DNA from 2 places in the Neorhizobium sp. PAMB6630 genome. Region 2 is predicted to be linked to the other one. Evidence: predicted binding sites of a transcription regulator. Region 2 holds the regulator's gene; the other holds the start of a gene.
What was found. Region 2 encodes LexA, which represses DNA repair genes until DNA is damaged. Its sites were predicted from a motif close to TGTTCNNNNTGTGTTCNG; they were not measured.
Positions count from the first base shown of each region.

Region 1: AC4CWF_RS20525 (ImuA family protein) is a predicted target of LexA. The motif match lies at 11,710-11,727, and genes of this name have one in related genera.

Region 1 covers NZ_JBZAYV010000002.1:378,884-394,555, reverse strand. The annotation lists gene AC4CWF_RS20600 (tripartite tricarboxylate transporter TctB family protein) at 1-65, opposite strand, end outside; gene AC4CWF_RS20595 (tripartite tricarboxylate transporter substrate binding protein) at 89-1,072, opposite strand; gene AC4CWF_RS20590 (FadR/GntR family transcriptional regulator) at 1,246-1,992, shown strand; gene AC4CWF_RS20585 (RraA family protein) at 1,992-2,651, shown strand; partial or broken gene AC4CWF_RS20580 (hypothetical protein) at 2,691-2,879, shown strand; gene AC4CWF_RS20575 (cupin domain-containing protein) at 2,873-3,295, shown strand; gene AC4CWF_RS20570 (EamA family transporter) at 3,322-4,209, shown strand; gene AC4CWF_RS20565 (hypothetical protein) at 4,262-4,462, shown strand; gene AC4CWF_RS20560 (thermonuclease family protein) at 5,006-5,494, opposite strand; gene AC4CWF_RS20555 (excalibur calcium-binding domain-containing protein) at 5,476-5,646, opposite strand; partial or broken gene AC4CWF_RS20550 (3'-5' exonuclease) at 6,002-6,983, shown strand; gene AC4CWF_RS20545 (DUF1127 domain-containing protein) at 7,155-7,301, shown strand; gene dinB (DNA polymerase IV) at 7,662-8,741, opposite strand; gene AC4CWF_RS20535 (SOS response-associated peptidase) at 8,826-9,503, opposite strand; gene AC4CWF_RS20530 (ATP-dependent helicase) at 9,516-11,582, opposite strand; gene AC4CWF_RS20525 (ImuA family protein) at 11,787-12,542, shown strand; gene AC4CWF_RS20520 (Y-family DNA polymerase) at 12,463-13,974, shown strand; gene AC4CWF_RS20515 (error-prone DNA polymerase) at 13,974-15,672, shown strand, end outside.
Region 2 covers NZ_CM177836.1:1,999,779-2,015,450, reverse strand. The annotation lists gene AC4CWF_RS09475 (pyruvate dehydrogenase complex dihydrolipoamide acetyltransferase) at 1-1,316, opposite strand, end outside; gene AC4CWF_RS09470 (hypothetical protein) at 1,318-1,611, opposite strand; gene AC4CWF_RS09465 (pyruvate dehydrogenase complex E1 component subunit beta) at 1,624-3,039, opposite strand; gene pdhA (pyruvate dehydrogenase (acetyl-transferring) E1 component subunit alpha) at 3,060-4,100, opposite strand; gene AC4CWF_RS09455 (FtsB family cell division protein) at 4,246-4,563, opposite strand; gene eno (phosphopyruvate hydratase) at 4,774-6,048, opposite strand; gene AC4CWF_RS09445 (methyl-accepting chemotaxis protein) at 6,348-8,162, shown strand; gene kdsA (3-deoxy-8-phosphooctulonate synthase) at 8,244-9,089, opposite strand; gene AC4CWF_RS09435 (VOC family protein) at 9,092-9,958, opposite strand; gene lexA (transcriptional repressor LexA) at 10,128-10,847, shown strand; gene AC4CWF_RS09425 (ComEC/Rec2 family competence protein) at 10,828-12,660, opposite strand; gene gltA (citrate synthase) at 13,816-15,105, shown strand; gene AC4CWF_RS09415 (permease) at 15,245-15,672, shown strand, end outside.

The DNA.
Region 1 (15,672 bases), on a different replicon from region 2:
GCGATGATCACGCCTCCGCCGAACAAGATCAGCCCGGGGCCGATCAGTCTTTCGCTAAGTTTCATGTCGATGTCTCTTGCTGTGGCCGCTACTTGGCCAGACCAACCGCTTTCATGGTCTCGCTCAGGCCGTCATGGGCGGCCATTACGGTTGCGGTGAAAGTCGGCGCATCCTGATAGGCGACCGAGAAGCCGCGCGAGGTCATGAACTTTTTGAACTCGGCGTCTTCCGTGATTTCCTTGAGCGCGGTGCTGACCTTCTGCACGACGTCGTCGGGCAGTCCCTTGGGCCCAGCCAGGCCGCGGAAGGGAAGAGGCGACCACTTGATGCCGAGCACTTCGTCCGAGGTCGGAAGGTCGGGATAAAGCGGGCTGCGCTCGCTCGAGATCATCGCGATGGTCTTGGCCTGATTAGCCTCGACGAGAGCCTTTGCTTCGGCGGGCGAGGTGGAGACCACGGCAATGGCGCCGGAGGCCAATTGCTGCAGCGCCGGCGCTGAGCCATCCGAAGCAACCCAGTTCGCCGCAACGGGATCAATGTCCACCTTTTCCAGCAGGCCGACCCAGGCAAGATGCGAGAGGCCGCCACGGTTTGCGCCGGAGGCTGCGACGCCGCCCGGGTCAGCTTTCACGGCTTCGATCAGGCCCTTCAGATCTGAATAGGGGGCGTCGGGGCGGATGTTCACGGCAATGGCGTCGGCATTGAAGCGACCTATGAAGGTCAGGTCCTTCGGAGTCACGCCCTTTAGGCCCTGCGCTTCGTACATCGCACTTTCGATGGTGACGACGCCGATTGTGTAACCGTCAGGCGCGCCCTGGACGATTGCAGAATGGCCGACGAGGCCGCCGCCGCCGGTGCGGTTCACCACATTGAAGGGTTGCCCGAACTTCTTCTGCAGGCCTTCGGCCACAGCGCGGGCGGTGGCATCGGTGCCGCCGCCCGCTGCCCAAGGCACAATCACGGTGACGGCCTTTTCCGGCCACTCGGCCATGGCGACGCCAGCACTCAGGACGACTGCCATGCCAGCCACTCCGGCTGCGGCATGGCGCAAAAACTCATTGATCAAAGACATAATCTCTCCTCCCGTTTCCCTTTCGTGCTCGGCGCTGCGTCATCCTCCCGCTGTGCCGACACTTGACATATGACCTATGACATAAGTACTGTAGGCGCATGATTGGTGATGCGTCAACCACTTCGCTAAATCTGAAAAAGACCAAAACGGCCAAGACTGCGGGAGCCGACATCATGAAAGCCGAAATTGCCACAATGCCAAAGCGAGACCGCCTGCACATCATGGTGGCATCGGCGCTGGAGGCCAGTATTCTCAGCGGCGAATTGAAGATTGGCGACAAGCTGGATTCGGAAAGTGCGATTGCCAAGGAGTTCGGCGTGTCCACGCGCGCGGTGCGCGAGGCCATTCATACGCTTGAAACAAAAGGGCTACTATTGCGCCGTCACGGCGAACGCACGACCGTGGTGCGCGAGGATGTGAACGAGTTTCTCGATACGCTGGCCGTGACGGTCCGTCAGCGGCTGGCGGCGGAGCCGGAATACCTGCAACAGCTCATGGTAGCGCGCCGCATGATCGAGACCGAGATTCTTGAGATTGTCTGCGCGTCGGATGCGCCGATCTCCCCCGAGGTAACGGAGAGCCTGGAGCGCATGCGCAAGGCGCGTGATGAAGTGGACTTTTCTGGCTTCGTCGATGCCGATGCGGCCTTTCACCTGGCAATAGTCCACTCGGCGGGCAATCGCATTCTGTCGATCATTTACGACAATTTCGCCAGTCTCATTAGCGAAGTCATCCAGGTGACGAGCCGGGTGCCGACCAAGTCGCTCGACGACGCATACGACGAACACGCCGCGATCTATCAGATGATCAGCGAGCACAACGAAATCGGGGCAAAGGCATTGGTCCGCGCCCAAATCGACAACAGCGCTAACTATCTGCGCATTGCCATTCAAAAAGCTTCCAAGGGAGGAAAGCAGTAATGCCTGATTTTGACTATTCGGACGTCGACTGGGGCGCGATCAAGCGCTTGAAAAAGTGGTATTCAGGTGACGTGCACGACAGCATGGAGGCGCTCGGTCTCTGGGGGCACCTGGAAGGCATCAAGTTGCTGGGTGCGTTGGCGGATGGGGCCGTGATCTGTGGACCGGCTGTGACCGTCCTTTTTGGCTTGTCGGATCGCAAAGGCGAACCACAGGACGTCTATCACAATGCGATCGACAACGCGCCGAAGGGCGGTGTCCTCGTCTGCGACGCTTCCTGTGCGCCGGGCTCGTGCTCCGGCGAGCTGATGAGTTCTGGTGCCAAGACACGTGGTGCGGCGGCGACGATCGTCAACGGCACGGTACGCGACCTCGCACAGGTTCGCAAACTCGGCTACCCATTGTTTGGCACCGAGCCGAGCCCGGTCGGCGTGACCGGAAAGAAGGAACCGATCGAATCGCAGATCCCGATCAAGATCGGCCGCGTCACCATCAAGCCTGGCGACGTTATCTTCGGTGATGTGGATGGTGTCGTCTGTATCCCGAAGGAGCACTTGGCTGCTGTCGCTGACCAGGCCGATACGCTTGGAGACCATGAGACCGCGGCCCGCGATCGCATCTTGACGGGTGAGAAGCTGCAGTCCGTCTGGCCGGTGTGAACGGCTGAACTTCGAAGCGGGAGTGACGCAATCACCGCATCGCGCTACTACGATTCGCTGATTGCCAAGGTGATCGTTCATGCACCCACGCGAGCCGAGGCGTTGCTCAATATGAGCGAGGCGCTTGCGGATACGCGCGTTGATGGCACTGGACGAACATTTCGTTACTGCGCGCACTTGTTCGAGGATGCTGTTTTCGCTCAAACGCCAAGAACTTCCCTGTGCTGAAGGGGCTTGCTGTTCAAGCCCTCGAGATCCAGCCGGGCGGCGTGCGCGAACCACATACCCATCCCAATGCCAACCAGTTGGACTTCTGCATTTCGGGAAAGGGGCTGGTCGGTATCGTTGGTCCGGAAGGTGAAACGCATTACCTCGAGCTCAATCCCGGCGACATTTCCTTCGTGCCGCAGGGATATCTGCACTGGATCGAAAACCTTGCCGACGAACCGCTCTCGTTCCTCGTCGTTCTTTCTCACGAAGAACCCCAGACCATCGAGTTCTCGGAGATGTTCTCCGGGGTGCCCAACGCGACGCTGGCCAAGATGTACGAGATCCCGGAAACGTCCTTCGACAAAATTCCGCAGCGGACGGTCGTCATCGGCGGCGCGCCGGTAAACGATCATCTGCGCGAAGCGGCTGAGTAACATCAATGCCTCAGCGGATCACGCCTATGCGTCTCAAAGATATTGCCTTGCTTTGCCTGGTTTCGTTCTTGTGGGGCTTCAACTTCATTGTGATCCGCTGGGGCCTCGACGAGTTCCCGCCCTTGCTGTTTTCGGCATTGCGCTTTACGGCCTGCGCCGCTCCAATCGCCCTTGGAATACCGAGGCCCAAGATCCCTTGGTCTGCATTGATTTTGCTCGGGATTACGCTTGGAATTATGGTTTTCGGTCTTCTTTACCTTGGTATCTATTTTGGCCTCGGTGCTGGCCTTGCTTCCGTACTGATGCAGACGCAAGTGTTTTTCACGGTCCTATTGGCATCCTTGTTCCTTGGCGAACACATTGACCGCCGGGGAATAGTCTGCATTTCGGGAGGTCTTGTGGGGATCTTGCTGATCGCATTGGATGGCGGGTCTTCCTTTACGGTCGTGGGATTTGCGCTCACGCTCGGTGGTGCATTCGCCTGGGGGATATCCAACATTCTGCTCAAGCGCCTGCCGCCGGTCAATTCACTGCATCTGATGGTATGGCTAAGTCTCGTGCCTCCATTGCCGCTATTTGTCGCATCAGCGTTTTTCGAGGGGGGTGACACTCTCATCGCGGCCCTTCGATCAATTTCTGCGGGCGGATTGGCGGCAATTTTATACACATCGGCCATCTCGACGATTTTCGCATACGGCGTTTGGGGCAGCATGTTGCGGAGGTACCGGACATCTCAGGTCTCGCAGTTCGCCCTATTGGTGCCGGTCGTCGGGCTGGTATCCGCCTGGTACTGTTTCGGAACGTCACCGACGGCGGTCCAAATGCTTGGGATTGTGGCCATCGTCTTCGCTCTTGGTGCAAATCAGCGCGCACGCTCAAGCGAGTTGGGCGCTGTTTATCCATCAAGGCGATAGTGCAGCCTGATGTCACATGTAGAACTTCGGCTTTAGAAGAGGGGGAATTCCAATGATCCAGCGACTAAATGATCGCCCTATCAATCTTTTTGGCATGGGGCTGAAACTACTCGCGCTGAGGCACAACGCGATCGATATCGGTGACGAGGCTTTGCACAAAGCCATTGAAGCCGCGATTGCTGAAGTTGACCATCTGCTTCTCGACCATATGGAGAAGTGCTCCAGCAAAGATGGAGCAGCTCGGGCATCTTAGGTTCTACCCCGGTTGACAGAGCAAGGCTGGATGCCGTCCCGCGGCCGCCATCAGGTCGGGTATTGTTCTTGATCACCTGCGTGGCGGCATGCGTCTCGCTACATATTTTCCGGTATCGAGGGCGCACCGAAAGCCTGTGCTTTTGCCCGATACGGCCATTTCAGCCGAGCCGAACTCAGTGCAATGAAACAAACAATCGTCCTGTGGCTCCGCATCTGAAAAGCGGATCCTTTATGTGCGGGAAGGGGATCGGGCTTTCAGCTGAAGTCTTTGAGCGTGCCTTCCGGATCGTCATAAACCGCCAAGCGGTGCATCCTTCCCGGTGGGTAGCTGCTCGTCTGCCAAAACCAAGATGCGGACAGAAATTTCACCCTGCGCGGATTAATGGAGCCAACCTACCGCTCGAGCAATATGAAGAATTGGCGCAGCAACAGCGGTTGCCAAGAACAAAGCCATCATCGGCCAAAGCCACCAATCTTTCATCATCTTGATCAGACCTCGCCAAAGTGACCTGAAGTTTTCGCATACACGCGGGTCGTGCCGCTATTGCCTGCGTGCATCCCATGGAGCATCAAACCGCCCCTGCCAGATGCCGGCCTTTTCTGCCGCAGCCTTCTGCTGGGCCTCCTTATAAGCACCTTTGCTATATTGTTTGTAGTCCAGCGCGTATCCTGAGCGGACCATCCATTCCCCGACGCTCGCACCATCGGCACGGAAGCAATTGGCGACTATGCGACTGTAGCGATCCCGTTCGATGAACTCGCACCGGGTCGGTCTTGATGCGCCCAAGAAATCATCCAGGACCTTGGCCGCCACTTTTCCGCATCTATAGACTTTTCCGCCAGCGTCCCAGCATCCTTGCCAGCTTTCTGGTGCGTCAATGCCCTGGATGCGAATCCGTTGCCCGGAAATCTCAATGGTATCGCCATCTACGACGGAAGCCTTCCCGACGATCGGGCCTTGTGCCAGAGCGGGAAGACTGGCCAAAGTCAGGCTTGCGATTGCGACGACCCTCAGCATATTGACTCGCATGGAATGCCATCCGAGTCCCGGTCCAGTTTTCCGCCCCAAGAGCAGTTGCCAAGGTACCATTGGGCCTCCTCGCAGGATTGAATCTGTTTGCAGGTTTTCCGAGGCTGACAAGACCAGCTTTGCGCGGTCTCGAGGCCTGGCCACGGTGTCATTGGTCCGCTGGGCATAACGGTTGATGTTGCGACCAAAAACGCGGCGAATACAGTGTTCATGTTGCCCTCCCCAGGTTGTAGGGAGATAAGCACTTCTTGTTACTGCGGTCCAGAATGAATGCCGTTTAGCGCACCGAGATGCCGGCGATAATATGGTGCTCAAGGGCAAAGCGATAATCGCCAGGCGCTGGCGCTTGGCGATCACAATCCGGATTACGGGTGATGGCAGCTCGACTTGTAGCCTCGAGGTCGCAAATGTTCGTGCAGGTTGCGCACGATGTGCGCCCCGACACGGTTGATCTGCGTGCCCCACCGTGTTTGAACGGCGACAATTCTCCATGGTGACGGAACAGAGATGGCAGAACAATTTGACATGTTTTCCGAGGAGGCCTTGGGAAGCGCATCTCCGGCAAGTGCTTTGGCCAGATCTGCCAGAGCAGCCAAAGCCGAACCGCAAACGGTCCCGATGAGCGAAGAAGGCATGGTTCGACATTTGTCTCAGACGGGTCGATACCGCATCCTCACGAAACTCGTGCCACGGGCCGTCGCGCCATTCCCTCGCCAGGAATTTCCCCTCAAAGGTATCGTCCTCGACACGGAGACGACGGGTCTCAATGCTCGCAATGATGAGATCATCGAGATCGGACTAATCGCGTTTACCTTCGACGCAACGGGAAACATCGGGGACGTGACCGGGATCTACGGTGGGCTTCAGCAGCCGAGCGCTTCCATTCCCGTTGAGATCACCAGGCTCACCGGGATTACCGACGATATGGTTGCCGGGCAAACGATTGACATGGCGGCGCTGGAGGCGCTGGTTGGATCTGCTGATCGCTCATAATGCTGGTTTCGACCGGCCGTTCTGCGAGGCGTTTTCTCATCTGTTTTCCGACAAGGCCTGGGCATGCTCCAACTCCGAGATCGAATGGTCTGCGCGGGGATATGAAGGCACAAAGCTCGGGTACCTGATTGGGCAGGCGGGCTATTTTCATGAAGGGCATCGCGCTGTCGATGATTGTTTCGCGCTTCTGGAAGTCCTCGCTCGGCAAGTCGATGGAAGCGCTTACACTGCCTTTGCTGAACTCTATGAAGCAAGCCAAAGGTCGCGTGTCCGGATCTTTGCGGAAAACAGCCCCTTCGACATGAAGGACCACCTGAAGGCGCGAGGCTATCGCTGGTCCGATGGTAGCGACGGCCGCCCGAAATCCTGGTGGATCGAAGTTGAGGAAGAAGCGCTCGATGATGAGCTGCGCTATCTCAGGGCCGAGATCTACCGTTATCCCGATGCAGATCCACCGATCAAGCGCCTCACTGCCTTCGACCGGTTCCGGGCCTGATTGCTCCCTTCAGCTAATCCTTTGAGTGGACCCATGCTGTGGACGCATGGCCGACCTGAGACCTTGTGCCTTATCGCCCGTTGGCCGAGAGCCTATATTCCAATCATCGAAACGACGTTGGAACCAAGGCAAGGTTGCTGGCGTCAAGAGACCTCACGAAAGGGGATCACCATGAACGTAGCACGCTCTTTCAACAACTGGCGCAAGTACCGTCAGACCGTTACCGAACTCGGCCGCATGAGCTCGCGCGAACTGCAGGACCTGGGTATCGATCGCTCGGACATCCACAGCGTTGCGCGCCAGTCGGTCGCTCGCTAAGCGGCCTTTTCCCGCCCATACTGATGACACTACGCCCGCCGAAGACGCGGGCGTTTCTGTATTTGGCACGCCCCGAAGTGCTGATGATAGATTTCTCTCATCTGGAGGAGGGGCCTGCGTTTTGCGCATGGCTGCACTGCAGCAAAGTCCATTTAATGTGCGCTGAGATTTGGTATCTTGTTGTCATCGAAGCGATGCACCTCCTCCCGCAGAGCTTTGAATTTAGACGACCCACTCCTCCTCCCATGGGGCGTCTGTCAGAACATCGGCACTCCTCCTCCCGGCCGCTGTTCAATGATTTCGGAAAAGCCTGCCGCACCTCCTCCCGCGGCAGGCTTTTTCGTTTTCAGGCCCGTCGCATCAGAGGCCAAGAACCAGCTGCGGTGTCTGCTCACTCTCTTCGGTGTTCAGCGATGACAAAGTGATCCCCAGTAGCCGCACGGGCCGTTTGAACGGGAAGACCGAGGCGATCAGGATCTCTGCAATCTCCAGCACCATGTCGAGATCCAACACTGGGCCAGAGAGTGTTTTGCTGCGCGTCGCCTGGCTGAAATCCGAATATTTGATTTTGACCGTCACGGTCTTCCCCGTGATGTCGTGCGCCGCGCAATACCTCCAGACTTTCTCGGCCAATGGCCGCAGCTCGGCTTTGGCGAGATCGAGATCATCGATGTCGTCGACGAACGTGTCTTCGGCGCCAACGGACTTGCGGATCCGGTCGGGCCTGACCTGCCGCTCGTCTATGCCGCGCGCGATGCCGTAGAAATACGGACCAGACTTTCCAAAATGCTGCTGAAGGAAGGCAAGCGACTTCGATTTCAGATCAAGCCCGGTCTCGATCCCATGGCGTTTCATCCGCTCGGCTGTCGCCGGTCCCACACCATGGAATTTCTTGACGGGGAGGGCCTCGACAAACCCTGGGCCGTTCTTCGGCGTGATGACCGCCTGGCCGTTCGGCTTGTTCAGGTCGCTCGCCATCTTGGCCAGGAATTTGTTGTAGGAAATACCCGCCGACGCGTTGAGGCCAGTGACCGCCTTGATCTTCGCTCTGATCTCCAATGCAATCTCGGTTGCGATCTCCATGCCCTTCAGGTTCTCGGTCACATCGAGATAAGCCTCATCGAGTGAAAGCGGCTCGATCAGCGGTGTATATTCCGCAAAGATCTCCCGGATCTGCTGCGAGACCTGCCGATAAACCTCGAAGCGCGGGGGTACGAAAATCAGATCAGGGCATTTGCGCTTCGCGGTCACCGACGGCATGGCCGAATGCACGCCGAAGGTCCTTGCCTCGTAGCTTGCTGCTGCAACGACGCCACGGGCGGCGGATCCGCCGACGGCCAGTGGTCGTCCGCGCAAGTCAGGATTGTCGCGCTGCTCGACCGAGGCATAAAAGGCATCCATGTCGACATGGATGATTTTGCGCATAGGTGCGCTATCCATCGGTTCGGCTCACGAAGTGGCGCGGCCAAGTCGGCGCGTCGCGTTGGGGCGCTTGGTCGTGTTGGTAGCGGCGGTGGCCGATGATCACAGCAACAGACCTTCTTCATCTGAAGTGCCCTTGGGCTGGGGCGGCACGATGACCAGCATATTGGCAGCAAGGGGGCGTTGCAGATGCCGGGCCTCGTCCCAAGGGGCTGTCAGCCAGATATCCACTTCCTCCGGCGTGGTCAGAATTGCCGGCATGGCCTTTTCATGGATGGGCGAGACGATCTCGTTGGGCGACGTGGTCAGAAACCCGAAGAGTTCGTATTCCTGCTCGCCATTCCTGACTTTGCGCACACCTTTCCACGGCGTCCAGAAGCCCGCAAAGAACATCAGCGGCCGGTCCTCATTACCGGCAAACCAGGCATTCGGCACACGTCCGCCTTCCACCTTGCTCGCCGGATCAGGCTCTGCAAAGGAGGTGAAGGGCACGACACATCGGTTGGTGACGCCAAGCCAGCGGCGCCAGTGCGGTGAGCCCACATTGCGGATATTGGTGACGCCGGGATCGTAATTCTTCACATAGGCTGGTGGCGACGGCATGCCCCAGGTGGCGCGAGCGATCTCTCGGTTTCCGTCGTCACACATTCGGACAACGGGCGCCTGATAACCTGGATAGACATCGAAGCTCGCTTCGTTCCAGCCAGCGCGATCTCTAAAAGCTTTCGTGAACTGCAGAACCGCGTCACGGGTGGTGGTCACGTTGTAGAGATTGCACATTCGATCCCCTCCCTATTTCCACATGGCCCGCATGCGCGCGCCGACATCTATGCGGATCTGCTGGGCGCTGCGCTCAGATGCAACTGCCGAGACCTTCGGCCAGGTCGTCGTCTCGAAGAATTGTAGCAGCGTTGCCGGAATGAACCGCGTCCTTGCTGCATAAACGTGCCGATCCCCTTGAGCGTTCTGCCCGTGGGTAAAAAAACGCTGCGGCGTGATCAACGAAAGACTGTCTCGGGCGCGGGTCATGGCGACATAGAGCAGACGGCGCTCTTCCTCGAGTTCCTGTGTCGTGCCGGTTCCAAGATCTGAGGGCATGCAGCCGTCGACGACGTTGAGTATGAAGACCGCGCGCCATTCCTGCCCCTTGGCCGAATGAATGGTCGACAGGATCAGATAGTCCTCGTCGAGTAGCGGCACGCCGGCCTGATCGCTGGTGGCGTCAGGCGGATCGAGTGTCAGTTCAGTCAGAAAGCGCTCGCGCGAAGGATAGCCACTGGCGATCTGTTCCAGCTGCAACAGATCAGCCTTGCGGGTATCGGCATCCTCATGGATGCGGTCGAGATGTGGCTCATACCACAGACGTGCCTGCCCGATATCCGAGGGCCAGCCATCTTCGGCCTTGCGCAGGTTTGCGAGCAACTGGACGAAGGATGTCCAGTCTTCGCCTGTCTTAGGCGGAGGTGGGATTTCGGCAAGGGCCAGCAAAGGTTCAGGATCGGCCGCGATCGTCTCGAGAATATTGCTGGCTGTCTTCGGCCCGATGCCCGGCAGCATCTGCAGCAGCCGGAAGCCTGCGACACGGTCGCGTGGGTTCTGCGCGAACCGCAGCACCGCCAGCATGTCTTTCACATGGGCGCTGTCGAGAAACTTCAGGCCACCGAACTTGACGAAGGGAATGTTGCGGCGGGTCAACTCGACCTCGAGCGGACCGCTATGACTGGATGTGCGAAACAGCACAGCCTGGTTCTTCAGCGTCATGCCGGTCTCGCGATTGGCAAGCACCTGGTCGACGATGAAATTCGCCTGCTCGGTCTCGTCCTTGACGGTGACGAGTTTTGGTCGCTCCAGCGATTGCCGGTCGGTCCACAGGTTCTTGGTAAAACGCTCGCGGGCCAGATCTATGACGCCATTGGCGGCGGCCAGGATCGGCTGCGTCGAGCGGTAGTTGCGATCAAGCGTGATGATGTCGGCGGCCGGGCTGAAGGAGGAGGGGAAATCGAGGATGTTACGGACTGTCGCTGCCCGGAACGAATAGATCGACTGCGCATCGTCGCCGACGACCGTCAGGCCACGGCCGCCGGGTTTCAGCGCCATCAGCACCGAAGCCTGCAGCCTGTTGGTATCCTGGTATTCGTCGACCATCACATGGTCGAAGCGATTGCCAATATCGTCGGCCAGATCCGGGTCGCTGACCATTTGTGCCCAGTAAAGCAGGAGATCATCATAATCGAGCACGTTCTGAGCCTGTTTGGCCTCGACATAGGCTGCAAACAGTTGTTTCAGGTGGTCTTCCCACGTGGCCACCCATGGATAGTGCTGGCGCAGGATCTCGTTCAGCGGCGATTGCGAATTGACTGCACGCGAATAGATCGACAGGCAGGTGCCTTTGGTTGGAAACCGGGTTTCCGTCTTGGAAAACCCAAGCTTGTGGCGGGCAAGGTTCAGCAGGTCGGCGCTGTCTTCGCGGTCATGGATGGTGAAATCCACGTTCAGTCCGATCTGCTCGGCATAGATGCGCAGCAATCGGGCGCCGATCCCGTGAAACGTGCCGGACCAGGAAAGCGCGTCAGTGAGCACCCCGGAATTGGCGCCCAGCACCTGTTTGCAGATCCGCTCGACACGGCGTGCCATCTCAGATGCGGCACGCCTTGAAAACGTCATCAGCAGAATTCGTCGCGGATCGGCCCCGTTGACGATCAGGTGGGCTACGCGATGAGCAAGCGTGTTGGTTTTGCCAGACCCGGCGCCAGCTATGATCAGAAGTGGGCCGGCAACTCCGCCTTCAGCGAGACCGACGCCGTGTTCCACAGCCTGGCGCTGCTGCTCGTTCAGTTTTTCCAGATAGGCAACCGTCATGCCATGATCCCCGATAAGTGCCTGTCTGTTCTGGTCGTTTTGGTTTGGATGCCTGTCGTTTATGCGCCTTGTTCCGCCATCCGCGCCTTGGCCTCTGCTAGAATCAGCATTGACTCATTTTGAGGATGAGAACAAATAATGAACATATCAGCGGTGATCGCCGCTGGAAAGCCCTGAACGGCATCGAAAAGACATCCGCAGCCCATGCTTAACCCTGCCGCCAATCCAACCATTGCAGATCTTCGCGAGCGCATTCAGCGCCTCGAAGGGAGAGCTGTGCGTAAGGGCGAGGTTCTGTCATTCGGTCTTGCCGAAATCGATGCCAGATTGCCCGGCGGCGGGCTTGCCTTGGGAGCCCTGCATGAAGTGGCCGGTGGCGGAGCTGACGCCGTGCATGGTGCGGCCGCCGCTCTGTTTGTCGCCGGCATCGTCGCACGCACAAAGGGCGATGTGCTCTGGTGCCTGACACGCCCCGACCTGTTCGGGCCGGCCTTGGCACAGGCGGGGCTCCATCATGACCGGGTGATCTATGTCGAAGCCGACCGGGAGGAGGATGTGCTGGCCAATTTTGAGGAAGGTCTGCGGTTTGGCGGGCTTGGGGCTGTGGTCGCCGAGCTCGTGCGTCTCCCTATGACCGCCTCGCGGCGCCTGCAATTGGCGGCAGAGGCTTCGGGCACGATGGGGATCGCGCTTAGACGATGGCGGCGCCCGACGGAGGCCGCCGATTTCGGGCAGCCGACGGCTGCTACCACACGATGGCGCATCAGCGTCCTGCCTTCCGAGCCGCTTCCCGTACCAGGCATCGGTCGGGCGCGGTGGCTGGCGGAACTGATCAGAGCAAGAGCGGGAGAAGCCGCGGAATTTGAAATAGGTGCCTGCGATGCCACGGGTCGTATCAGTCTTTCTCCCCACGCTCGCGACGGACAGGATCAGACGCGCGGATCCCGGAATTTCGGCTGAGACACCGGTCGTAGTCGTTTCCCGCAGTGGAGCGAAACGCACCGTGGCGGCAGTCGACGCAGCAGCCTTCAAGGCCGGCGTCCGGATCGGCATGCCCGCCGCCAAAGCCCAGGCGATGATATCCGGCCTGCATCTGGTCGATGCCGATCCGGCCGGCGACGCCTTGGCGATCGAGCGCCTGGCGCTATGGATGCTGCGCCAATATACGCCAGTGGTGGCAATGGACAGTCTCGACGGCATCGTTATGGATACCGAGGGTGCGGACCATCTGCGCGGCGGAGAGTTGCTTATGCTCACCGGCCTCGTCAACGCCTTGAGAGGTCGCGGCCTTCAAGCCCGTGGTGCCATCGCCGACACGTGGGGCTGCGCCCATGCGATCGCCCGCACTACCCGGCGCGAGGTGTTCATCATCCCAGTTGGTGAGACGGCCAAGGCCGTGGTCAATCTGCCCGTTTCCAGCCTTCGTCTTCCTTCCGACATCGTCAGCGGCTTGACCGAACTTGGGTTCCGGAACGTCGGCGAAGTCTCGGCAACGCCACGGGCGCCTTTGACATTGCGTTTCGGGCCGGAGGTGGGCCGCAGGCTCGATCAGATGTTCGGACGCCTTGCCGAACCGATCGATCCCATTCGCACCGCCGAATTCGTCGAGGTTTCCCGGTCGTTCTCCGAGCCGATCGGCGCGGCCGAGACCATCGCCAGATATATCGGCAAGCTCGTGGTCGAACTCTGTGCCGCCTTGGAGAGGCGAGGGCAGGGCGTTCGCCGCGCCGATCTGATCATCTACCGCGTCGATAATACCTTGCAGTCCCTGCGTGCCGGTACGGCCAAACCCGTACGGGATATTGCGCATCTGACAAAGCTTCTCTGTTCCAGCATCGAGAAGATCGATCCCGGCTTCGGTATCGATAAACTGTCTCTTGCCGCAACTATGATCGAGGCGCTCGAGGATAAGCAGTCCATCTCCTCGCTGGTCGAAGAAACCATCGTCGATGTCACGCCGCTGCTCGACAGTCTCGGAAACCGTGGTCAGCGCATGTACCGGCTGGCGCCCGTCGAAAGCGACGTTCCCGAGCGCAATGTCGGGCGTGTTTCCCCCATTGCCGCAAAACTCGGTCAGGCATGGCCGACCCGCTGGCCGCGGCCGAGCCGCATGTTGGCGTGCCCGGAACGGATCGAGGTGATTGCGCTCACGCCCGACCATCCACCGGCGTCGATAACCTGGCGCGGCAAACGCCGGCGCATCAAGCGCGGCGACGGGCCTGAACGGGTGTTTGGAGAGTGGTGGGTTCGCTCATCCGAGATGGAGGCGGTCAGGGACTACTATTCTGTCGAGGATGAGGACGGCAATCGCTTCTGGGTCTATCGCTCCGGCGATGGCGTGGATCCCGCGACCGGAACGGCCAAATGGTTTTTGCACGGGATCTACGGCTGATGCGCTACGCCGAGCTCCAGGTGACCAGTCATTTTTCCTTCCTGCGCGGCGCGTCAGGCTGCGATGAGCTGTTCGCCACGGCCAAGGCACTGGGCATCGAGGCGCTGGGCATCGTCGATCGAAACAGCCTTGCCGGCATTGTGCGCGCCTGGGAGGCTGCCAAGGAAACCGGTGTCCGGTTGGTCGTCGGCTGCAGGCTCGATCTGGCTGATGGCATGTCAATGTTGGTCTATCCAAAGGACAGGGCGGCCTATTCGAGGCTGTGCCGGCTTCTGTCACTCGGCAAGGAGAGGGGCGGCAAGGGCAACTGCATCCTCGATCTGACGGATGTGGCCCTTTATGCAGAGGGACTGCTCGCCGTTCTAATCCCCGACGAGGCCGATGACGCATGTGCCGTCCAGCTGCGCAAGGTGAGAGATATCTTTGGCGACCGCGCCTATATGGCGCTGACGCTGCGCCGGCGGCCCAATGATCAGCTGCGACTGCACGAGCTAAACAGCCTCGCGATCCGGCACAAGGTCCGACCTGTTGTTACCAATGACGTGCTGTTTCACGAGCCGGGCAGGCGGCAATTGCAAGATGTCGTCACCTGCATTCGCCATCGCGCAACCATCGATCAGGCCGGCTTCTTGCGCGAACGGCATGCCGATCGCTTTCTAAAACCGCCCGAGGAGATGCACCGGCTGTTCAGCCGCTATCCGGAGGCGCTCGCCCGTACCCGCGAGATTGTCGATCGCTGTCGCTTCGACATGAGCGAGCTGACATACCAATATCCTGAGGAAGCGATCATCCCCGGACTGACGGCGCAGCAGACGTTGGAAAAATTCACCTGGGAGGGCGTGCGTGATCGCTACCCCGAGGGCGTGCCTGATGATGTGGTAAAGACGCTCAATCACGAACTCGACCTGATCCGCAAGCTCGACTACGCGCCTTACTTCCTCACCGTTTATAGCATTGTCCGCTTTGCGCGATCTCAGGATATCCTCTGCCAGGGCCGAGGAAGTGCCGCCAATTCAGCCGTCTGTTACGTGCTGGGGATTACTGCGATCGATCCGGCCGCAAACGATCTGCTGTTTGAGCGCTTTATCTCGGACGAGCGCAACGAGCCGCCCGACATCGACGTCGATTTCGAACATGCCAGACGCGAAGAGGTGATCCAGTGGATCTACAAGACCTATGGCCGGCAGAAGGCAGCCCTTTGCGCGACCGTCACCCGTTACCGCGCCAAGGGTGCGCTTCGTGATGTCGGAAAGGTGCTCGGCCTGCCTGAAGACATGATCACGGCGCTGTCTTCAGGTGTCTGGGGCTGGAGCAAAGAGGGCGTCGGCGAAAAGCATGTCAACGAGCTGAACATGAACATGTCCTACCGGCGCCTGCGGCTGACATTGGAACTGGCGCAGCAGCTGATGGGGGCTCCGCGTCATCTCGGTCAACACCCCGGCGGCTTTGTTCTGACCAATGACCGCCTCGACGAACTGGTGCCAATCGAGCAGGCCCGGATGGAGGATCGCCAAACGATCGAATGGGACAAGGACGATATCGAGGCGCTCAAGTTCATGAAGGTGGACGTGCTGGCCTTGGGCATGTTGACCTGCATGGCCAAGGGCTTTGCGTTGCTGGAAGAGCACAAGGGCGTGAAGCTTGATCTCGCCACCATCGAGCAGGAGGACCCGGCGACCTACGCGATGATCCGCAAGG
Region 2 (15,672 bases):
ATGTAGCGCTTGAAGGCGCCGAGAAGTTCGGCCCCGAGCGCGCCATCGACGCAGCGATGGTCGGTCGACAGTGTCACGGACATGACATTGGCGATCTTCATCTCGCCGTTCTTCACCACGACCCGCTCCTCACCCGCGCCGACTGCCAGGATGGTGGCATGTGGCGGGTTGACGACGGCGGAAAAGTTCTTGACCCCCATCATGCCCATGTTGGACACGGCGGTGGTGCCGCCCTGATACTCTTCCGGCTTCAGCTTGCGATCCTTGGCGCGCTTGCCGAGATCCTTCATTTCCGCCGAAATGGCAGACAGGGTCTTGGTTTCGGCCTTGCGGATGATCGGCGTGATCAGGCCGCCGGGGATCGACACGGCAACACCGACATCGGCATGCTTGTGCTTGACCATGTTCGTCTCCGTCCAGGAAACGTTGGCATCCGGAACGTCGCGCAGCGCCAAGGCGAGTGCCTTGATCACCATGTCGTTGACCGAGAGCTTGTAGGACGGTGCGCCATCCTTGCGGGGGGCAGCATCGTTCAGCTGGGCGCGAAGAGAAAGCAGCGCATCCAGTTCGCAATCGACCGTCACATAGAAATGCGGGATCGTCTGCTTGGATTCGACGAGGCGCTTGGCAATCGTCTTGCGCATGCCGTCATGCGGCACAAGCTCGTAGGAGCTTGGGTCGAACAGCTTGAGCACCGCATCGTCGGAAGCGGGCTTGGCAAGCGTCGGGGCAGCGGCAGGCGCCGATGCCGGTGCAGTCGAAGCCGGTGCAGCTTTGGCGGAACCGCCGGCCACAGCCTTTTCAACGTCGGCCTTGATAACGCGGCCCTTCGGACCGGAGCCGGAAACCTTGGCGATATCGACGCCAGCTTCCTTGGCAACGCGGCGGGCAAGCGGCGACGAAAAGACGCGCTCACCGGATGATGCCGATGCAGGGGCAGCGGCCGGTGCGGCCTCAGCCTTTTCGGCCGGCGCTGCAGCAGGTGCAGCCTCAGCCTTCGCTTCAGGAGCGGCTTCGGCCTTCGGAGCTGGTGCTGCAGAACCACCGCCTGCGGCAGCGGCTGCGACATCCTCGCCGTCTGCGGCGAGGATGGCGATCAGCGCGTTGACTTTCACGCCTTCGGTGCCGGCGGCAACGACGATCTTGGCAACAACGCCTTCATCGACCGCTTCGACTTCCATCGTGGCCTTGTCGGTTTCGATCTCGGCGATGACATCGCCAGATTTCACCGTGTCGCCCTCCTTGACCAGCCACTTGGCGAGGTTGCCCTCTTCCATCGTGGGAGAGAGGGCGGGCATCGTGATGTTGATTGGCATATTAATCCTCCGCCCACACAAGTTCGAACTGAGCAAGTTCTTCCGGGTTTTCAATCAACCGGGCGACCTGTTCAGGAGGCACTTCGATATATCCAGCAACGTCTTCGAGCCAGCCGTCGACGGCTCCGATCACGCCGATTTCTTCGCGCGGAACGCCGACGATAACTTCGGTTTCCTCAGTTTTGACCAAGGCCCAGAACACGACCCTTTCCAGAACCGGACTGTCTTTGGTCCCCATCACCCTGAACCAGGAACCCGAGACAGGCAGGATCTGCTTCACAGAAGACTTAGGCATGAGCCAGATCCCTTATTTGTAGCAGACGGCTTTGACGGCCTGGACGACTTCGCCGACATTCGGCAGAGCCAGTTTTTCGAGATTGGCCGCGTATGGCATCGGCACATCCTTGCCGGCAATCGTCAGCACCGGCGCATCGAGATAATCAAAGGCCTGCTGCATGACGCGGGTGGCGATTTCGGTGCCAACCGAGTTCTGCGGGTAGCCTTCCTCGACGGTCACCAGGCGACCGGTCTTCTTGACCGATTCGATGACGGTCGGCAGGTCCATCGGACGCAGCGTGCGCAGATCGATCAGTTCGACGTCGATGCCGTCCTTCTCCAACTCGGCAATCGCCTTGATGGCATAGGTCATGCCGATGCCCCAGGACACGATGGTGACGTCCTTGCCGGTCTTGTGGATGCGCGCCTTGCCGATCGGCAGGACGAAATCATCCAGTTTCGGCACTTCGAAAGACTGGCCGTACAGGATCTCGTTTTCCAGAAAAACGACCGGGTTCGGATCGCGGATGGCCGCCTTCAACAGGCCCTTGGCGTCGGCTGCCGTGTAGGGCATGACGACCTTGAGGCCCGGAATCTGGCTGTACCAGGAGGAGAAATCCTGGCTGTGCTGGGCACCAACGCGGGCGGCAGCGCCGTTCGGACCGCGAAAGACGATCGGCGCGCCCATCTGGCCACCGGACATGTAGAGCGTCTTTGCAGCCGAGTTGATGATCTGGTCGATCGCCTGCATGGCGAAGTTGAAGGTCATGAACTCGACAATCGGCTTCAGGCCGGACATGGCCGCACCGACGCCGACACCGGCGAACCCGTGCTCGGTGATGGGCGTATCGACGACACGCTTGGCACCGAATTCCTGCAGCAACCCCTGCGTGATCTTGTAGGCGCCCTGGTATTCGGCAACTTCCTCACCCATGACGAAAACGTCGCCATCGCGGCGCATTTCTTCGGCCATGGCGTCGCGCAGCGCTTCACGCACCGTCGTCATCACCATTTCGGTGCCGGCCGGGATATCCGGGTCGGCGGCCACGTCGACCTTCGGGGCTGCCGGAACCTTTGCGGCTTCCTTGGTCGCCGTCGGCTCTTGCGTCGCCTCACGGGCCTTGCCTCCGGCAGCGTCGGAGGTTGCAGCCGGCGTATCGGCATCAGCCTTCGGAGCCGAAGACCCGATGGAATCGGCGCTTTCGCCGTCCTGCAACAGGACAGCGATCGGCGTGTTGACCTTGACGTTTTCGGTCCCGGCGGCAATCAGCAGCTTGCCGATCACGCCTTCATCGACGGCTTCCACTTCCATGGTCGCCTTGTCAGTTTCAATTTCGGCGATCACGTCGCCGGAGGTGACCTTGTCACCTTCGTTTTTAAGCCACTTGGACAGCGTGCCTTCTTCCATCGTCGGAGAGAGGGCGGGCATCAGGATATCAATAGGCATTTACAGGTCCCTCCCCGCAATCACAGAAGAATGTCGGTGTAAAGCTCGGATACATCCGGCTCCGGATCGGCCTGGGCAAAATCGGCACTGTCCGAAACGATGTCACGGATTTCCTTGTCGACCGCCTTCAGCTCGTCTTCACTCGCCCAGTCGCGCTCAAGAAGGCGCATCCGGACCTGTTCGATCGGATCGTGTTCGGAGCGCATCTTCTGCACTTCGTCCTTGGAGCGATACTTGGCCGGGTCGGACATCGAGTGACCGCGGTAACGATAGGTCAGCATTTCGAGAATGATCGGACCCTTGCCGGAACGGCAATGCTCGAGCGCCTCGTCGCCGGCAGCCTTTACGGCGCGCACGTCCATGCCATCCACCTGGATGCCAGGAATGCCGAAACCGGAACCGCGCAGCGAATAGTTCGACTGCGCGGTCGCGCGCGCCGTCGAGGTGCCCATGGCATAACGGTTGTTCTCGACGATATAGATGATCGGCAGCTTCCAGAGCGCCGCCATGTTGAAGCTCTCGTAAACCTGTCCCTGGTTTGCCGCGCCATCGCCGAAATAGGCAACGGATACACTGTCGTTGCCACGATATTTGTTGGCAAAGGCCAGACCGGTCCCGAGCGACACCTGGGCGCCGACGATGCCGTGTCCGCCGTAGAAGTGCTTTTCCTTGGAGAACATGTGCATCGAGCCGCCCTTGCCGTGCGAATAGCCGCCGCGACGTCCGGTAAGCTCGGCCATCACGCCGCGCGGGCTCATGCCGCAGGCCAGCATGTGGCCGTGATCTCGATAGGCGGTGATGACCTGGTCACCCTCTTTCTGGGCCATCTGCATGCCGACAACGACAGCTTCCTGGCCGATGTAGAGGTGACAGAAACCGCCGATGAAACCCATGCCGTAAAGCTGGCCGGCCTTTTCCTCGAATCGGCGAATAAGGAGCATTTCCCTGTAGGCCTTGAGTTCCTCGGCCTTATCGAACTCGGCGATAGCACCGCCATTGCTCTTTGCAGGCTTCGCTGCTGTCTTTCGACCGGCCGCGGACGCGACTTGCTTGGGCGCCATGCACTAACCTCCCTGCGTGTTTGTTGGTTGTCGTCAACATAGGCAAGAAAGCACGCCCCAGCAATGCCATAAATGCATGGCTCACATGATATATAAAACCATGAAAATTCAGGGAAAAAAGAGAATTAACTGGATTTCGGTTAATTCAGAAGTAGCTGTTGAACACGACGATTTCGTCGGCGCGCGACACGTTCAGCTGATAACGTGCGGTTTCATCGAGCATATCTTTTTCCAGTGAGCCATCGCTCAGCAATTCCACCTGCCGCTCCAGTGCCTTGCGCTTGGCGCTCAGCTTGGCAAGTTCATCGGCGCGCTCGGCACGCATGTGCTCGAACTTCTCCGTGGCGATCAGACCGAGGTCGCCGTGGACCGAATGATAACCGAAATAGGAAAGGAAGGCGACCGTGATGGCGGGAAGCACCAGACGACCGAATTTCCGTTCCTTGTGATGTCTCGTCCACATGCGAGCTAGTTCCTGAAACGCATTACCAGGATTTCAAAATCGCACATCTTGCTTAATCAATCGTTGATCTCGAAGAACTTGCGACACCCTGTCGGTTTGATTGCCCGCTCATTTTTGCCCCGCCTGCGGGCCACAATGCAGAACGGGCGACAACCGTTTCCGGTCGCCGCCCGCGCTTTGTCAGATCATGGACCTCGACGGTCCCTTCAATCAGGCCTTCAAAACCGATCGGCCGGCATATTTTGCCTGAGGGCCGAGCAGTTCCTCGATGCGGATCAGCTGGTTATATTTGGCGATCCGGTCAGAACGCGACAGCGAGCCGGTCTTGATCTGCCCGCAATTGGTGGCAACTGCGAGATCGGCAATCGTCGAATCTTCCGTTTCGCCCGAGCGGTGCGACATGACGGCGGTGTAGCCGGCCTTGTGGGCGGTCTCCACGGCGTCGAGTGTTTCGGTGAGCGAACCGATCTGGTTAACCTTGACCAGGATGGAGTTGGCAACGCCCATCTTGATGCCGTCGCGCAGGCGCGACGAGTTGGTGACGAAAAGATCGTCGCCGACCAGCTGCACCTTGGCGCCGATCTTGTCGGTCAGGTACTTCCAGCCGTCCCAATCGTCTTCGGCCATGCCGTCTTCGATGGAGATGATCGGATATTTTGCGGCAAGCTCGGCCAGGTAATCGGCCATGGCTTCCGGTTCCAGCGTGCGGCCTTCGCCTTCCATGACGTATTTGCCGTCCTTGAAGAATTCGGTCGAGGCGCAGTCGAGCGCCAGCTGCATGTCGTCACCCGGACGGTAGCCGGCCTTTTCGATCGACTTCATGATGAAATCGAGCGCTTCCGGCGCGCTCTTCAGGCCGGGCGCAAAACCGCCCTCATCACCGACATTGGTGTTGTGACCGCCGGCGGCCAGTTCCTTCTTCAGGACGTGGAAGACTTCCGAACCCATACGCACGGCCTCGCGGATGCTTTCGGCACCGACCGGCATGATCATGAATTCCTGAAAATCGATCGGGTTGTCGGCATGCGCGCCGCCGTTGATGATGTTCATCATCGGCACCGGCAGAAGGCGGGCGTTCGGGCCACCAACATAACGGAAGAGCGGCAGGCCGGACGATTCGGCGGCAGCCTTGGCAACGGCCAGCGATACGCCGAGAATGGCATTGGCGCCGAGACGCGACTTGTTCGGTGTGCCATCCAGTTCGCACATCAGCGTATCGATGAGGATCTGGTTTTCCGCATCATGGCCGCCGATGGCATCGAAGATCTCGCTGTTGACGGCTTCGACTGCCTTTTCGACACCCTTGCCATGATAGCGCTTGCCGCCATCGCGCAGTTCCACCGCTTCGTGGGCGCCCGTCGAGGCACCGGAGGGAACGGCCGCGCGGCCCATGCTGCCGTCCTCGAGATGAACGTCGACTTCGACGGTCGGATTGCCGCGGCTGTCGAGAACTTCGCGCGCGATGATGTCGGTAATGGCTGTCATTGGCTATTCCTGCTGGTAAGTGCGGTGGAAATCACCGTCTGTCTTAATCCAAGGCACAGAAATTACAATGGCAGGCATATGACAGCGATGTCGGTTTGCTGGCACCTCCTCCATGGCTTGCGGCAACCGGCCAGAGCCGAAAGGTTGTGTTTTCACAGTGTGATTCCAATAAGTTGGATAGACATTTTAAGAGGCTGTTTGCGTTTTGGTAAGAGCTGACGGGCATAATTGAGCATGGCCTAATCTGGCGCAAGGGGAGCGCTGGCGGCCGATAACCCCTCACCCGTCCGGGACCGTCCATGACACTTACGATATCGCGCAGTCTTCTCCTGTTTGGCCTTTTGGTCGGCGCTGGCGTTGCCGCCGCCATCGGCATCCAGAAACTTGCTTTCGACCGGCTGCGGGTCAATGGACCGGTCTATGAGCAGATCGTCTACGGCAAGGACCTGGTCGCCGACATCCTGCCGCCGCCGATGTTTCTGGTGGAAGCCTATCTGCTGGCAACCGAAGGGGCCTACCATCCGGAGCTTGCGGACCAGAACCTCAAGCGCATTGCCGTCCTGCGCAAGGATTACGAGACGCGCAAGGCCTATTGGTCCGGCTCGACGCTTGCGCCACAGTTGAAACAGCAATTGGCCAGCAAGGTTCAGCCGAGCGCCGAAACCTTTTGGTCCCTCCTCGACGGAGATTACAAAAGCGCCATTTCCTCAGGCGATGCCCAGCGCATTCGCGCGGCCGTCAACGCGCTGAAGACAGCCTTCCAGGCGCACCGCGCCGATGTGGATGCATTGGTGACAGCCGCCAATGACCGGCTTTCCGGCGCTGAAAAACAGGCGGCCGAGGAAACCTTCACGCAGAGCCTTGCCTCTTATGTCGCCGCAGCTGCTGCCATGGGCCTGCTGATCGCAGGCCTCATTGCCATGAACCGGCGTGCCATAAAACCGCTTCGCGGCATGCGCGACTATATGAGCATCCTGGCCGGCGGCGATTATTCACGGCCCGTACCCTATGATGGACGTGGTGACGAAATCGGAGAAATGGCGGCGGCCGTGACAGTGTTTCGCGAAAACGCGCAGGAGCGGATCGCAGCGCGACGTCGTCAGGAAGAGGAGCGCGAGCGGGGCATGACCGCCGAACGGGCCGAACACGCCCGCCGCGCCGAGGAAGACGCCACCCGCGCCCGTGTGATCGAGGCCTTGAGCGCCGGCCTTGAACGGCTGGCCAAGGGTGATCTCACCACCCGGCTTTCGGTGCCCTTTTCCGCCGACTATGAAAAACTGCGGCGTGAATTTAATGCAAGCCTGCAGACGCTTGAGGAAACGCTGGGTGAAATCGGCGAGGCGATGCACGCCGTGCAGACGGGCGCCACCAGCATTGCCGGCGGCACTGACGCCCTGTCGCGGCGCACCGAAGAGCAGGCCTCGTCGCTGGAAGAAGCAGCCTCAGCACTTGCCGAGATCACCACCACCGTGCGCATGACGACTGAACGAGCGCGCGAGGCTAATAACCGCATGGCGCAGACGAGAACCAGTGCCGAAACCTCCAATGCCGTGGTGCGCGAGGCGGTGGATGCCATGGCAAAGATTGAAGGATCATCCACCCAGATCCGCCAGATCATCAGCGTGATCGACGAAATTGCCTTCCAGACCAACCTTCTGGCCCTCAATGCCGGCGTCGAGGCGGCCCGTGCCGGCGAAGCGGGCAAGGGTTTTGCCGTGGTGGCCCAGGAAGTGCGCGAGCTTGCCGGCCGTTCCGCCAGCGCCTCGCGAGAAATTCGCCAGTTGATCGACACCTCGTCGAAGCAGGTGGGCGCCGGCGTCGCCCTTGTCAATCGCACCGGCCTTTCGCTCGAAGATATCGAACGGCAGGTGCAGGCGGTGAACGACCTCATCGCGGCCATCGTGTCGGCAGCCGGTGAACAGTCCCATGCGCTGGCGGAGGTCAGCGAGGCGGTGAACCGGATGGACCAGGTGACCCAGCGCAATGCTTCGATGGCTGAGGAGACAAGTGCGGCCTGCGGCGATCTCAACGGCCATACCGCAACGCTTGGGCAGCATCTATCCCGGTTTACGGTCGGCCAGCAAAAGGCAAGCCGTTACCGGATGGGGTCTTAAGGCACAACCGGGCCAGATATCGGCATACTCAACAAGGAGCGGCTCTGAGACCGCCCCTTGTTCGTTCAGCAAAATACCGCTTCAGGACTTGGCGACGGCGTCAAACGCCAGCAGCTTTTCCAACAGGCCCTTCAGGCTTTTGAGATGCACCATGTTCGGCCCATCGGAGGGGGCGTTGTCGGGATCTTCATGCGTTTCGATGAAGACACCGGCCACGCCGACGGCAACGGCGGCGCGGGCCAGCGTTTCGACGAATTCCCGCTGTCCGCCGGTCGAGCCGCCCTGCCCGCCCGGCTGCTGCACCGAATGGGTTGCATCGAAAATCACCGGAGCGCCGAGCGACGCCATGATCGGCAGCGAGCGCATGTCGGACACAAGCGTGTTATACCCGAACGACGCCCCGCGCTCGCACAGAAGCACATTGGGATTGTCGCTTTCGGTGAACTTCGCCAGCACGTTCTTCATGTCCCAGGGGGCCAGGAACTGGCCCTTCTTGACGTTGATGACGCGCCCCGTTTTTGCCGCCGCAATTAGAAGATCCGTCTGCCGGCAGAGGAATGCAGGGATCTGCAGGATATCCACCGTCTCAGCCACCACGGCGCATTGTTCTTCCGTGTGAATATCGGTCAGCACCGGAAAGCCGAACTCGGCCTTCAGATCAGAAAAGATCTCCATGGCCGTCTCGAGCCCGATGCCGCGCTTGCCCGCAATCGAGGTGCGGTTCGCCTTGTCGAAAGAGGATTTGTAGACAAGACCGATGCCAAGATCATCGCAGATTTCCTTGACGGCGCCGGCCATCATAAAGGCGTGGTCGCGGCTTTCCATCTGGCAGGGGCCGGCGATCAGCGACAGGCGGCCGGTGTTTGAAAAAACGACGCGGGCCGAACCCTCGCCGACGGATACCTCTGCATTGGCTGTGACGGCCATGATCACTCCTCAAACACGAAAGCAGCGCCCTGACCGGGGGCTGCGGCAACGACGATGCGCGTGCCTCTTTTCTTAAAGGCCACGTCATTAGCAGCAAGGCAATCTGCTGTCACGGCAAGATCCGGTGTGGCAAACACCACCGCGGCACCACAAAGCCCGCCGGCTGACGGGGACAGATCAATGCCGAGTTCGTCCGCAACTCCCTGCCGCGACGACAGCACAACATGTCCATTCGGCGCCTGAAAGACATGACCCGAGGCATCCGTGACGGCTTTGGTTTCCAATACCGTCTCAAGAACCGGCAGCGCAGCGGTCGTATCATCTGCGGCAAGCCACACGCCGCGTAATCCAACGACACCGTTTTGATGCCGCTCCAGATGCGCCCGGTCGGCCGGCAAGGGATTAAGCCGCTCGCAGGCGAACAGGATAAATTCGGGAGATCCGCTTTCGGCGAAGGCCAGCCTGAAGCGCGCGATCACCTCATGTCCGTCCGCCGTCAGCGCCGCCCGGGAAAATTCAAGGATCTCGCCGGCGGAGAGACCCGCTGCGACAAACCGCGCGTGGTCTCCATCGGCATCCGGCGAAGCAACCACCAGACCAGAAAATCCATCGTCCCCGCAGGCGGCACGGAAGGCGAGATCTCGCCCGGTAAACACATTGCCCTCTCCTGCCGTGCGTTCGACAGCAGCACGGTCACGGATCGCCAATGGCTCCAGATACAGACCATCGGAGAGAAACACGCAGGCATTCTGCGTCCCAAACGGATGCTGCGCATCCGGCGCCACGGTGAAGCCGAGCGTCCCCAGCCGCTGGCGCGCCACCGCAAGTGTGCGGACGGGCATGACAATATGATCAAGCGGGCGGGCCATGATTCTCTCCTTGGACGATGCGGGCCGCAGTGTAGCGCCGGATAAGCGCTTGAATATCCCGCACGCTCTCAGCAATCGGTGTTTTATCCCCGGCTTTTGAGGGCTTGCGGAACACATATGGAACATATAGTGTCTGTTCTGGATTTGTTTCCACTTCGAGGTTGTCTTCATGCTCACACGCAAACAGCAGGAACTGCTCCTGTTTATTCACGAACGGATGAAGGAATCCGGTGTACCGCCCTCCTTCGACGAGATGAAGGATGCCCTCGATCTGGCGTCGAAATCAGGCATCCACCGCCTGATTACCGCGCTTGAGGAGCGTGGCTTCATTCGACGGCTGCCGAACCGGGCGCGGGCGCTTGAGGTGATCAAGCTGCCGGAATCCTATTCGCCGCCGGCCCAGCCGCGTCGCGGGTTTTCGCCCAGCGTCATCGAAGGCAGCCTCGGCAAGCCGCCGGCCACACGCCCTGCCCCGCCAGCTCCGGCTGTCGAAGAATATACCGGCTCTGCCACCGTTCCCGTCATGGGACGTATTGCTGCCGGCGTGCCGATTTCGGCTATCCAGAACAATACCCATGCCATCAGCGTGCCGATTGAGATGCTGGGCACCGGCGAGCATTACGCGCTGGAGGTAAAGGGCGATTCAATGATCGAAGCCGGCATCATGGATGGCGACACGGTGATCATCCGCAATGGCAGCACGGCCACGCCCGGTGATATCGTCGTGGCGCTTGTCGATGACGAGGAAGCGACGTTGAAGCGTTTTCGCCGCAAGGGCGCCTCGATTGCGCTTGAAGCGGCGAACCCCGCTTACGAGACCCGCATCTTCGGGCCGGACCGGGTGAAAATTCAGGGCAAGCTCGTCGGTCTCATCCGCCGCTATCACTGAGCAGTTCGACAACCGGTTGCGGCAGCGTCTCGTCAAAGATGCGCTGCCGCCAATCATAGGTTCGGTGGATGCTCCAGGGGCGTTTGTTGCCGATGCTGGCGCCACTCGCCGTCCAGTCAGCGAGGCGGGTGCTGCCAGCAAAGCGGATTTCGAGGGCTCCTGTCTTGCGCAGCGTCGTCAGAGTGAGCATCAGCGCGCCGGAGCGGCAGGTTTCGAATCGGGCACGGGCGGCAATCACCACGTCGGCCGTATCGCAGGCGGTTCCCGCATAACGCGGGTCCTCGATGGTGGCGATTCGCACCTTTTCCAGCGAACGGGCAAAACAGCCGAGACCGGCAATGCAGGTGAATTGACCGGGAGGAGCGCTGGTCAGGGCTTTGTCCATGGCGGTGGCAGCCTCTCGCAACTCCTGTTTGGTCAAGGGCGGATCTGGTGGCTTTCGGGGGGAAACGCCTGTCTCGGTTCGGCCAGAGTTCAAGTGAATCGCGTCAGCGTCTGATGGGCTTGGCTTGTGTCCTTCCTCGGGAACGACCGCGCGGATGTCTGTGGCGATCTCTGTTTCGGGCGTGTCTGCATCGGCTCCCGTCTGGCGGTTGTGTGCTGCATCGACGCCGGGCTGTGCATGGGCGCTCTTGGAGGTGCCGGGGGGCAAGTCTTGCGGTTTTGCCGCAGTGTTACGTCGGGGCATGATCGGCGCAAGCGTCTTGTCGATGATGAGCGCATTCTGCCACTGGCGATAGATGAAATCGGGCGGTGTCCTGCGGTTGGTGGCGGCCGTCTGTCCGTCGATGAGGGCGACGAGGCTTGCATCTTCCGAAACCAGCAGGCTTGGCCGTGCGGCATCGTCAGGCCAGAACGACAAAATGAGTGCCGCGGCCATGACCGGCAGGCCGAGCAGTTTTAGCCGTGTGCGCAGGAGGACCAGAATCAGAAAGCCGAACGAGGCTATGGGCAGGAACCAGCCATGCTGTCGCCCGACCGGGGCGTCTCCTCCCCAACCCGCCACCGTCTCGGCAACGGAGATAACCAGCTCAACGCCAAAACCCATCAGTTTCAGGAACGGCGCCTCCAGCCCGAACGGCATCAGCAGCATGGCAAGCATGCCGAAGGGCATGACGATCAGCGATATGATCGGCATGGCCGCGAGATTGCCGGCAAGGCCATAAGTGGCGACGCGGTGGAAGTGGGAAACAGAGAAGATCGAGGTGGAGAGTGCGCCGATGAGCGAGGTCAGCACCACGCCGGCGACCATGCTGGATAGAGCGGCTGTAGCGGCAAGCAGTGCCGGACGTCGCGCGGCAAGCGGATCATGCGGATCGCCATGGAGGCTCGACCAGGCGGCGTAACCGGCCACAAGTGCGGCCGTTGCGGAAAATGACATCTGGAAACTGGGCCCCAGCACCGCCGAGGGTGTCAGGACCAGGATGACGAGCGCCGAGAGCGCCACATTGTGCAGGCTGATCGACGGACGGTCGAACAGCACCGAGGCCAGCATGATCACCATCATCACATAGGCGCGCTCGGCCGAAACACCGAAACCGGAAATGAGATAATAGGCCGTCACCATGGCCAGCGCGCCGATGGCTGCGATCTTCTTGACGGGAAACCGCTGCGCAAAGCCGGCAAACAGGCTGAACACCATTCGTGCGCCGACAAAAAAGATGCCGGCGGCCAGCGCCATGTTAAGCCCGGAGATCGCCACGATATGCGCAAGCCCCGCGACCCGCAGCGCCTCGATGGTTTTTTCCGAGATGGCGCGGCGCTCGTCGGTGACGATGGCGGCGGCGAAAGCCCCGGCATCGCCGGGAACCACGGCGCGGATGCGGGTTCCGATCTCGCTTCGCAGTTCAAACAGCTTGCCAAGGATGCGGGTCGACCAGTTTTCATGCGTGCCGATGCCGACCTTTTGCGGCGCCCCATAGAAAAAGCCGACAGCGCCGATGCCTTGAAAATAGGCAGAAAACGCAAAATCAGCGAGCCCGGGCAGAGCCGGTCCGGAAGGTGGGGAAAGCCGTGCCCTGCCGGCAATCCGCGTGCCCGTCTCAAAGGCTTCGTGTGCAGTGCGGGAAAGCAGAACGGCGCGTTCCGGCGGACGGGCATGACGGGGTCAGCGGTTGTCAAAATGCGCACCGTATAACGCCAGCGCCCGCCGGCTGCCGCCTCGCGTTTTTCCACGAGACCTTCAATCTGCGTGGTCACCGGCGTGTCGAGGATCGTTGTTCGATTGCGCAGGCTTTCGATCTGCGCAAGGCCCGCCCCCGCGCAGATCAATCCTGGCATCATGAATGCAAGGGAAAAGGCGCGGCGCCCGGCACGGCCCAGCACGAAGGCGGTCATGATCAGCGGCAGCGCAGAGAGGCCAAAACCTGCGGGCGGCGGACCCGCAAGAGAGAGCCAGACAATCGCGCCAAGCCCTATAAATACGGGGACGAGGAGAAAAAGACGGCCATGCGCCTCCTCCTCCGCGACAAGGTTTGCGAGCTTTTGGCGCCAGCCAGGATGTTCACTTTCCCGTGCGTCGAGAAACCTGTCATCGAGGTCGCGGTTATCCTCGGCAAGGCGTGCGGGCAGTTGCTGGGAAATGGCTGCGGGTAACCTAAGGCCGCGCGAAAACGCCATCGCCTCACGCGATGATTCGCCTGGCGAGACGTCCACCTCAGCCACACATCCTCCCGGGAGAAAGCATCATTCCCTTTAACCGAAAGACAACCTGCACCTGTTTAACTCAACCGGTCAATCGCAGCATTATGCCTCGGTTGACCGCCCGCCTTGATTGGATCGATTTAATCGCGCCAAACTGCCAAAATGTGGTCTTGCCAGGCCGCGAAGCCGCTTTATCGCCGTGGCTTTCGCGCTGCACAATTACCCGCCTCAAGTGCTTGGCAGCACGCTTTAGATCATATAGCTACTTTCAGAGGCTTCACTCATCTGGCGCGTTTCGCGCCATTCCGCCCATCGGAGGATCAGTATGACGGACACAAGCGCACATCTGGGATTGGGAGATAAAACGGTCGACCTGCAGGTCAAGAAGGGCACGATCGGGCCTGATGTGATCGACATCGGCGCACTCTACAAGAACACCGGCGCCTTCACCTACGACCCGGGTTTCACCTCGACCGCATCCTGCGAATCCAAGATCACCTTCATCGATGGCGACGAAGGCATTCTCTTGCATCGCGGTTACCCGATCGAGCAGCTCGCCGAACACGGCGACTTCCTGGAAACCTGCTATCTGCTGCTTTACGGCGAACTGCCGACGGCTGCCCAGAAGAAGGATTTCGATCACCGCGTCACGCATCACACCATGGTGCATGAGCAGATGAGCCGCTTCTTCACCGGCTTCCGCCGCGACGCCCACCCGATGGCTGTCATGGTCGGCACGGTTGGCGCACTTTCGGCCTTCTATCACGATTCCACCGACATCACCGATCCGCACCAGCGCATGGTCGCGTCGCTGCGCATGATCGCCAAGATGCCGACGATCGCTGCGATGGCCTATAAGTACCATATCGGCCAGCCTTTCGTTTATCCGCAGAACAATCTCGATTACGCCTCGAATTTCCTGCGCATGTGTTTTGCCGTGCCGTGTGAAGAGTACAAGGTGAACCCGGTTCTGGCGCGCGCCATGGACCGCATCTTCATCCTGCATGCGGATCACGAGCAGAACGCCTCCACCTCGACGGTGCGTCTGGCCGGTTCGTCGGGCGCAAACCCGTTTGCCTGCATCGCAGCCGGCATTGCCTGCCTCTGGGGCCCGGCTCATGGCGGCGCCAACGAAGCCGCCCTCAACATGCTGATGGAAATCGGCACGCCGGACCGTATTCCGGAATACATTGCCCGCGCCAAGGACAAGAACGATCCGTTCCGCCTGATGGGCTTTGGCCACCGCGTCTACAAGAACTACGATCCTCGCGCCAAGATCATGCAGAAGACGACGCATGAAGTGCTGAACGAGCTTGGCCACAAGGACGACCCGCTGCTGCAGGTTGCCATGGAGCTGGAAAAGATCGCGCTCACCGATAGCTACTTTGTCGAAAAGAAGCTCTATCCGAATATCGACTTCTATTCGGGCATCACGCTGAAGGCGATGGGCTTCCCCACCACCATGTTCACGGTTCTCTTCGCGCTTGCCCGCACCGTCGGCTGGATTGCCCAGTGGGCCGAAATGATCGAAGATCCGCAGCAGCGCATCGGCCGCCCGCGTCAGCTGTACACGGGCGCTGCCCAGCGCGATTACGTGCCGGTCTCCAAGCGCTAAGACGCGTTTCGGACAGAGATCATGCCATCAAAGCCCGCGAGTTTTTCGCGGGTTTTTTCGTATCCGGATGATTCTCTCGTCCGGCCCGGCTATCGTGCCCTCACTCTTTGCGGGTCACGCAAGAGATTGGAGGAAGACCATGGATTTCATGAAGCTGCTGAAGTCTCTTGAAGAGCTGCTTTACGAGGTGGTCTCCTGGCTCGTCTTCTATCCGCTGACCATGTGGCGTTCGCTCGTCACGCCGCTTGACATGATGCGCTACGCCGATGAGGAACTGGCAGACCGGCCGCAGAACCAGTATGACGATACGCTAAGCCCACCGCTTTTCCTGCTGCTGACGCTCCTGTTGGCCCAGACAATTTCCCACGCCATTCCGTCTCTCTACGATGATTCGACGCTTCCGCCGATTTTGTCATCCACTGCCAATCTGCTGATCGCCCGCGGGGTGATCTTCAGCGTCTTGCCGCTCGTCATGGCCGTTACGCTGGTGAGACGCAAGAAAGTCCGGTTGACGCGGGCAACACTGCGGCCACCGTTCTACAGCCAATGTTATGTGGCGGCGCTGTT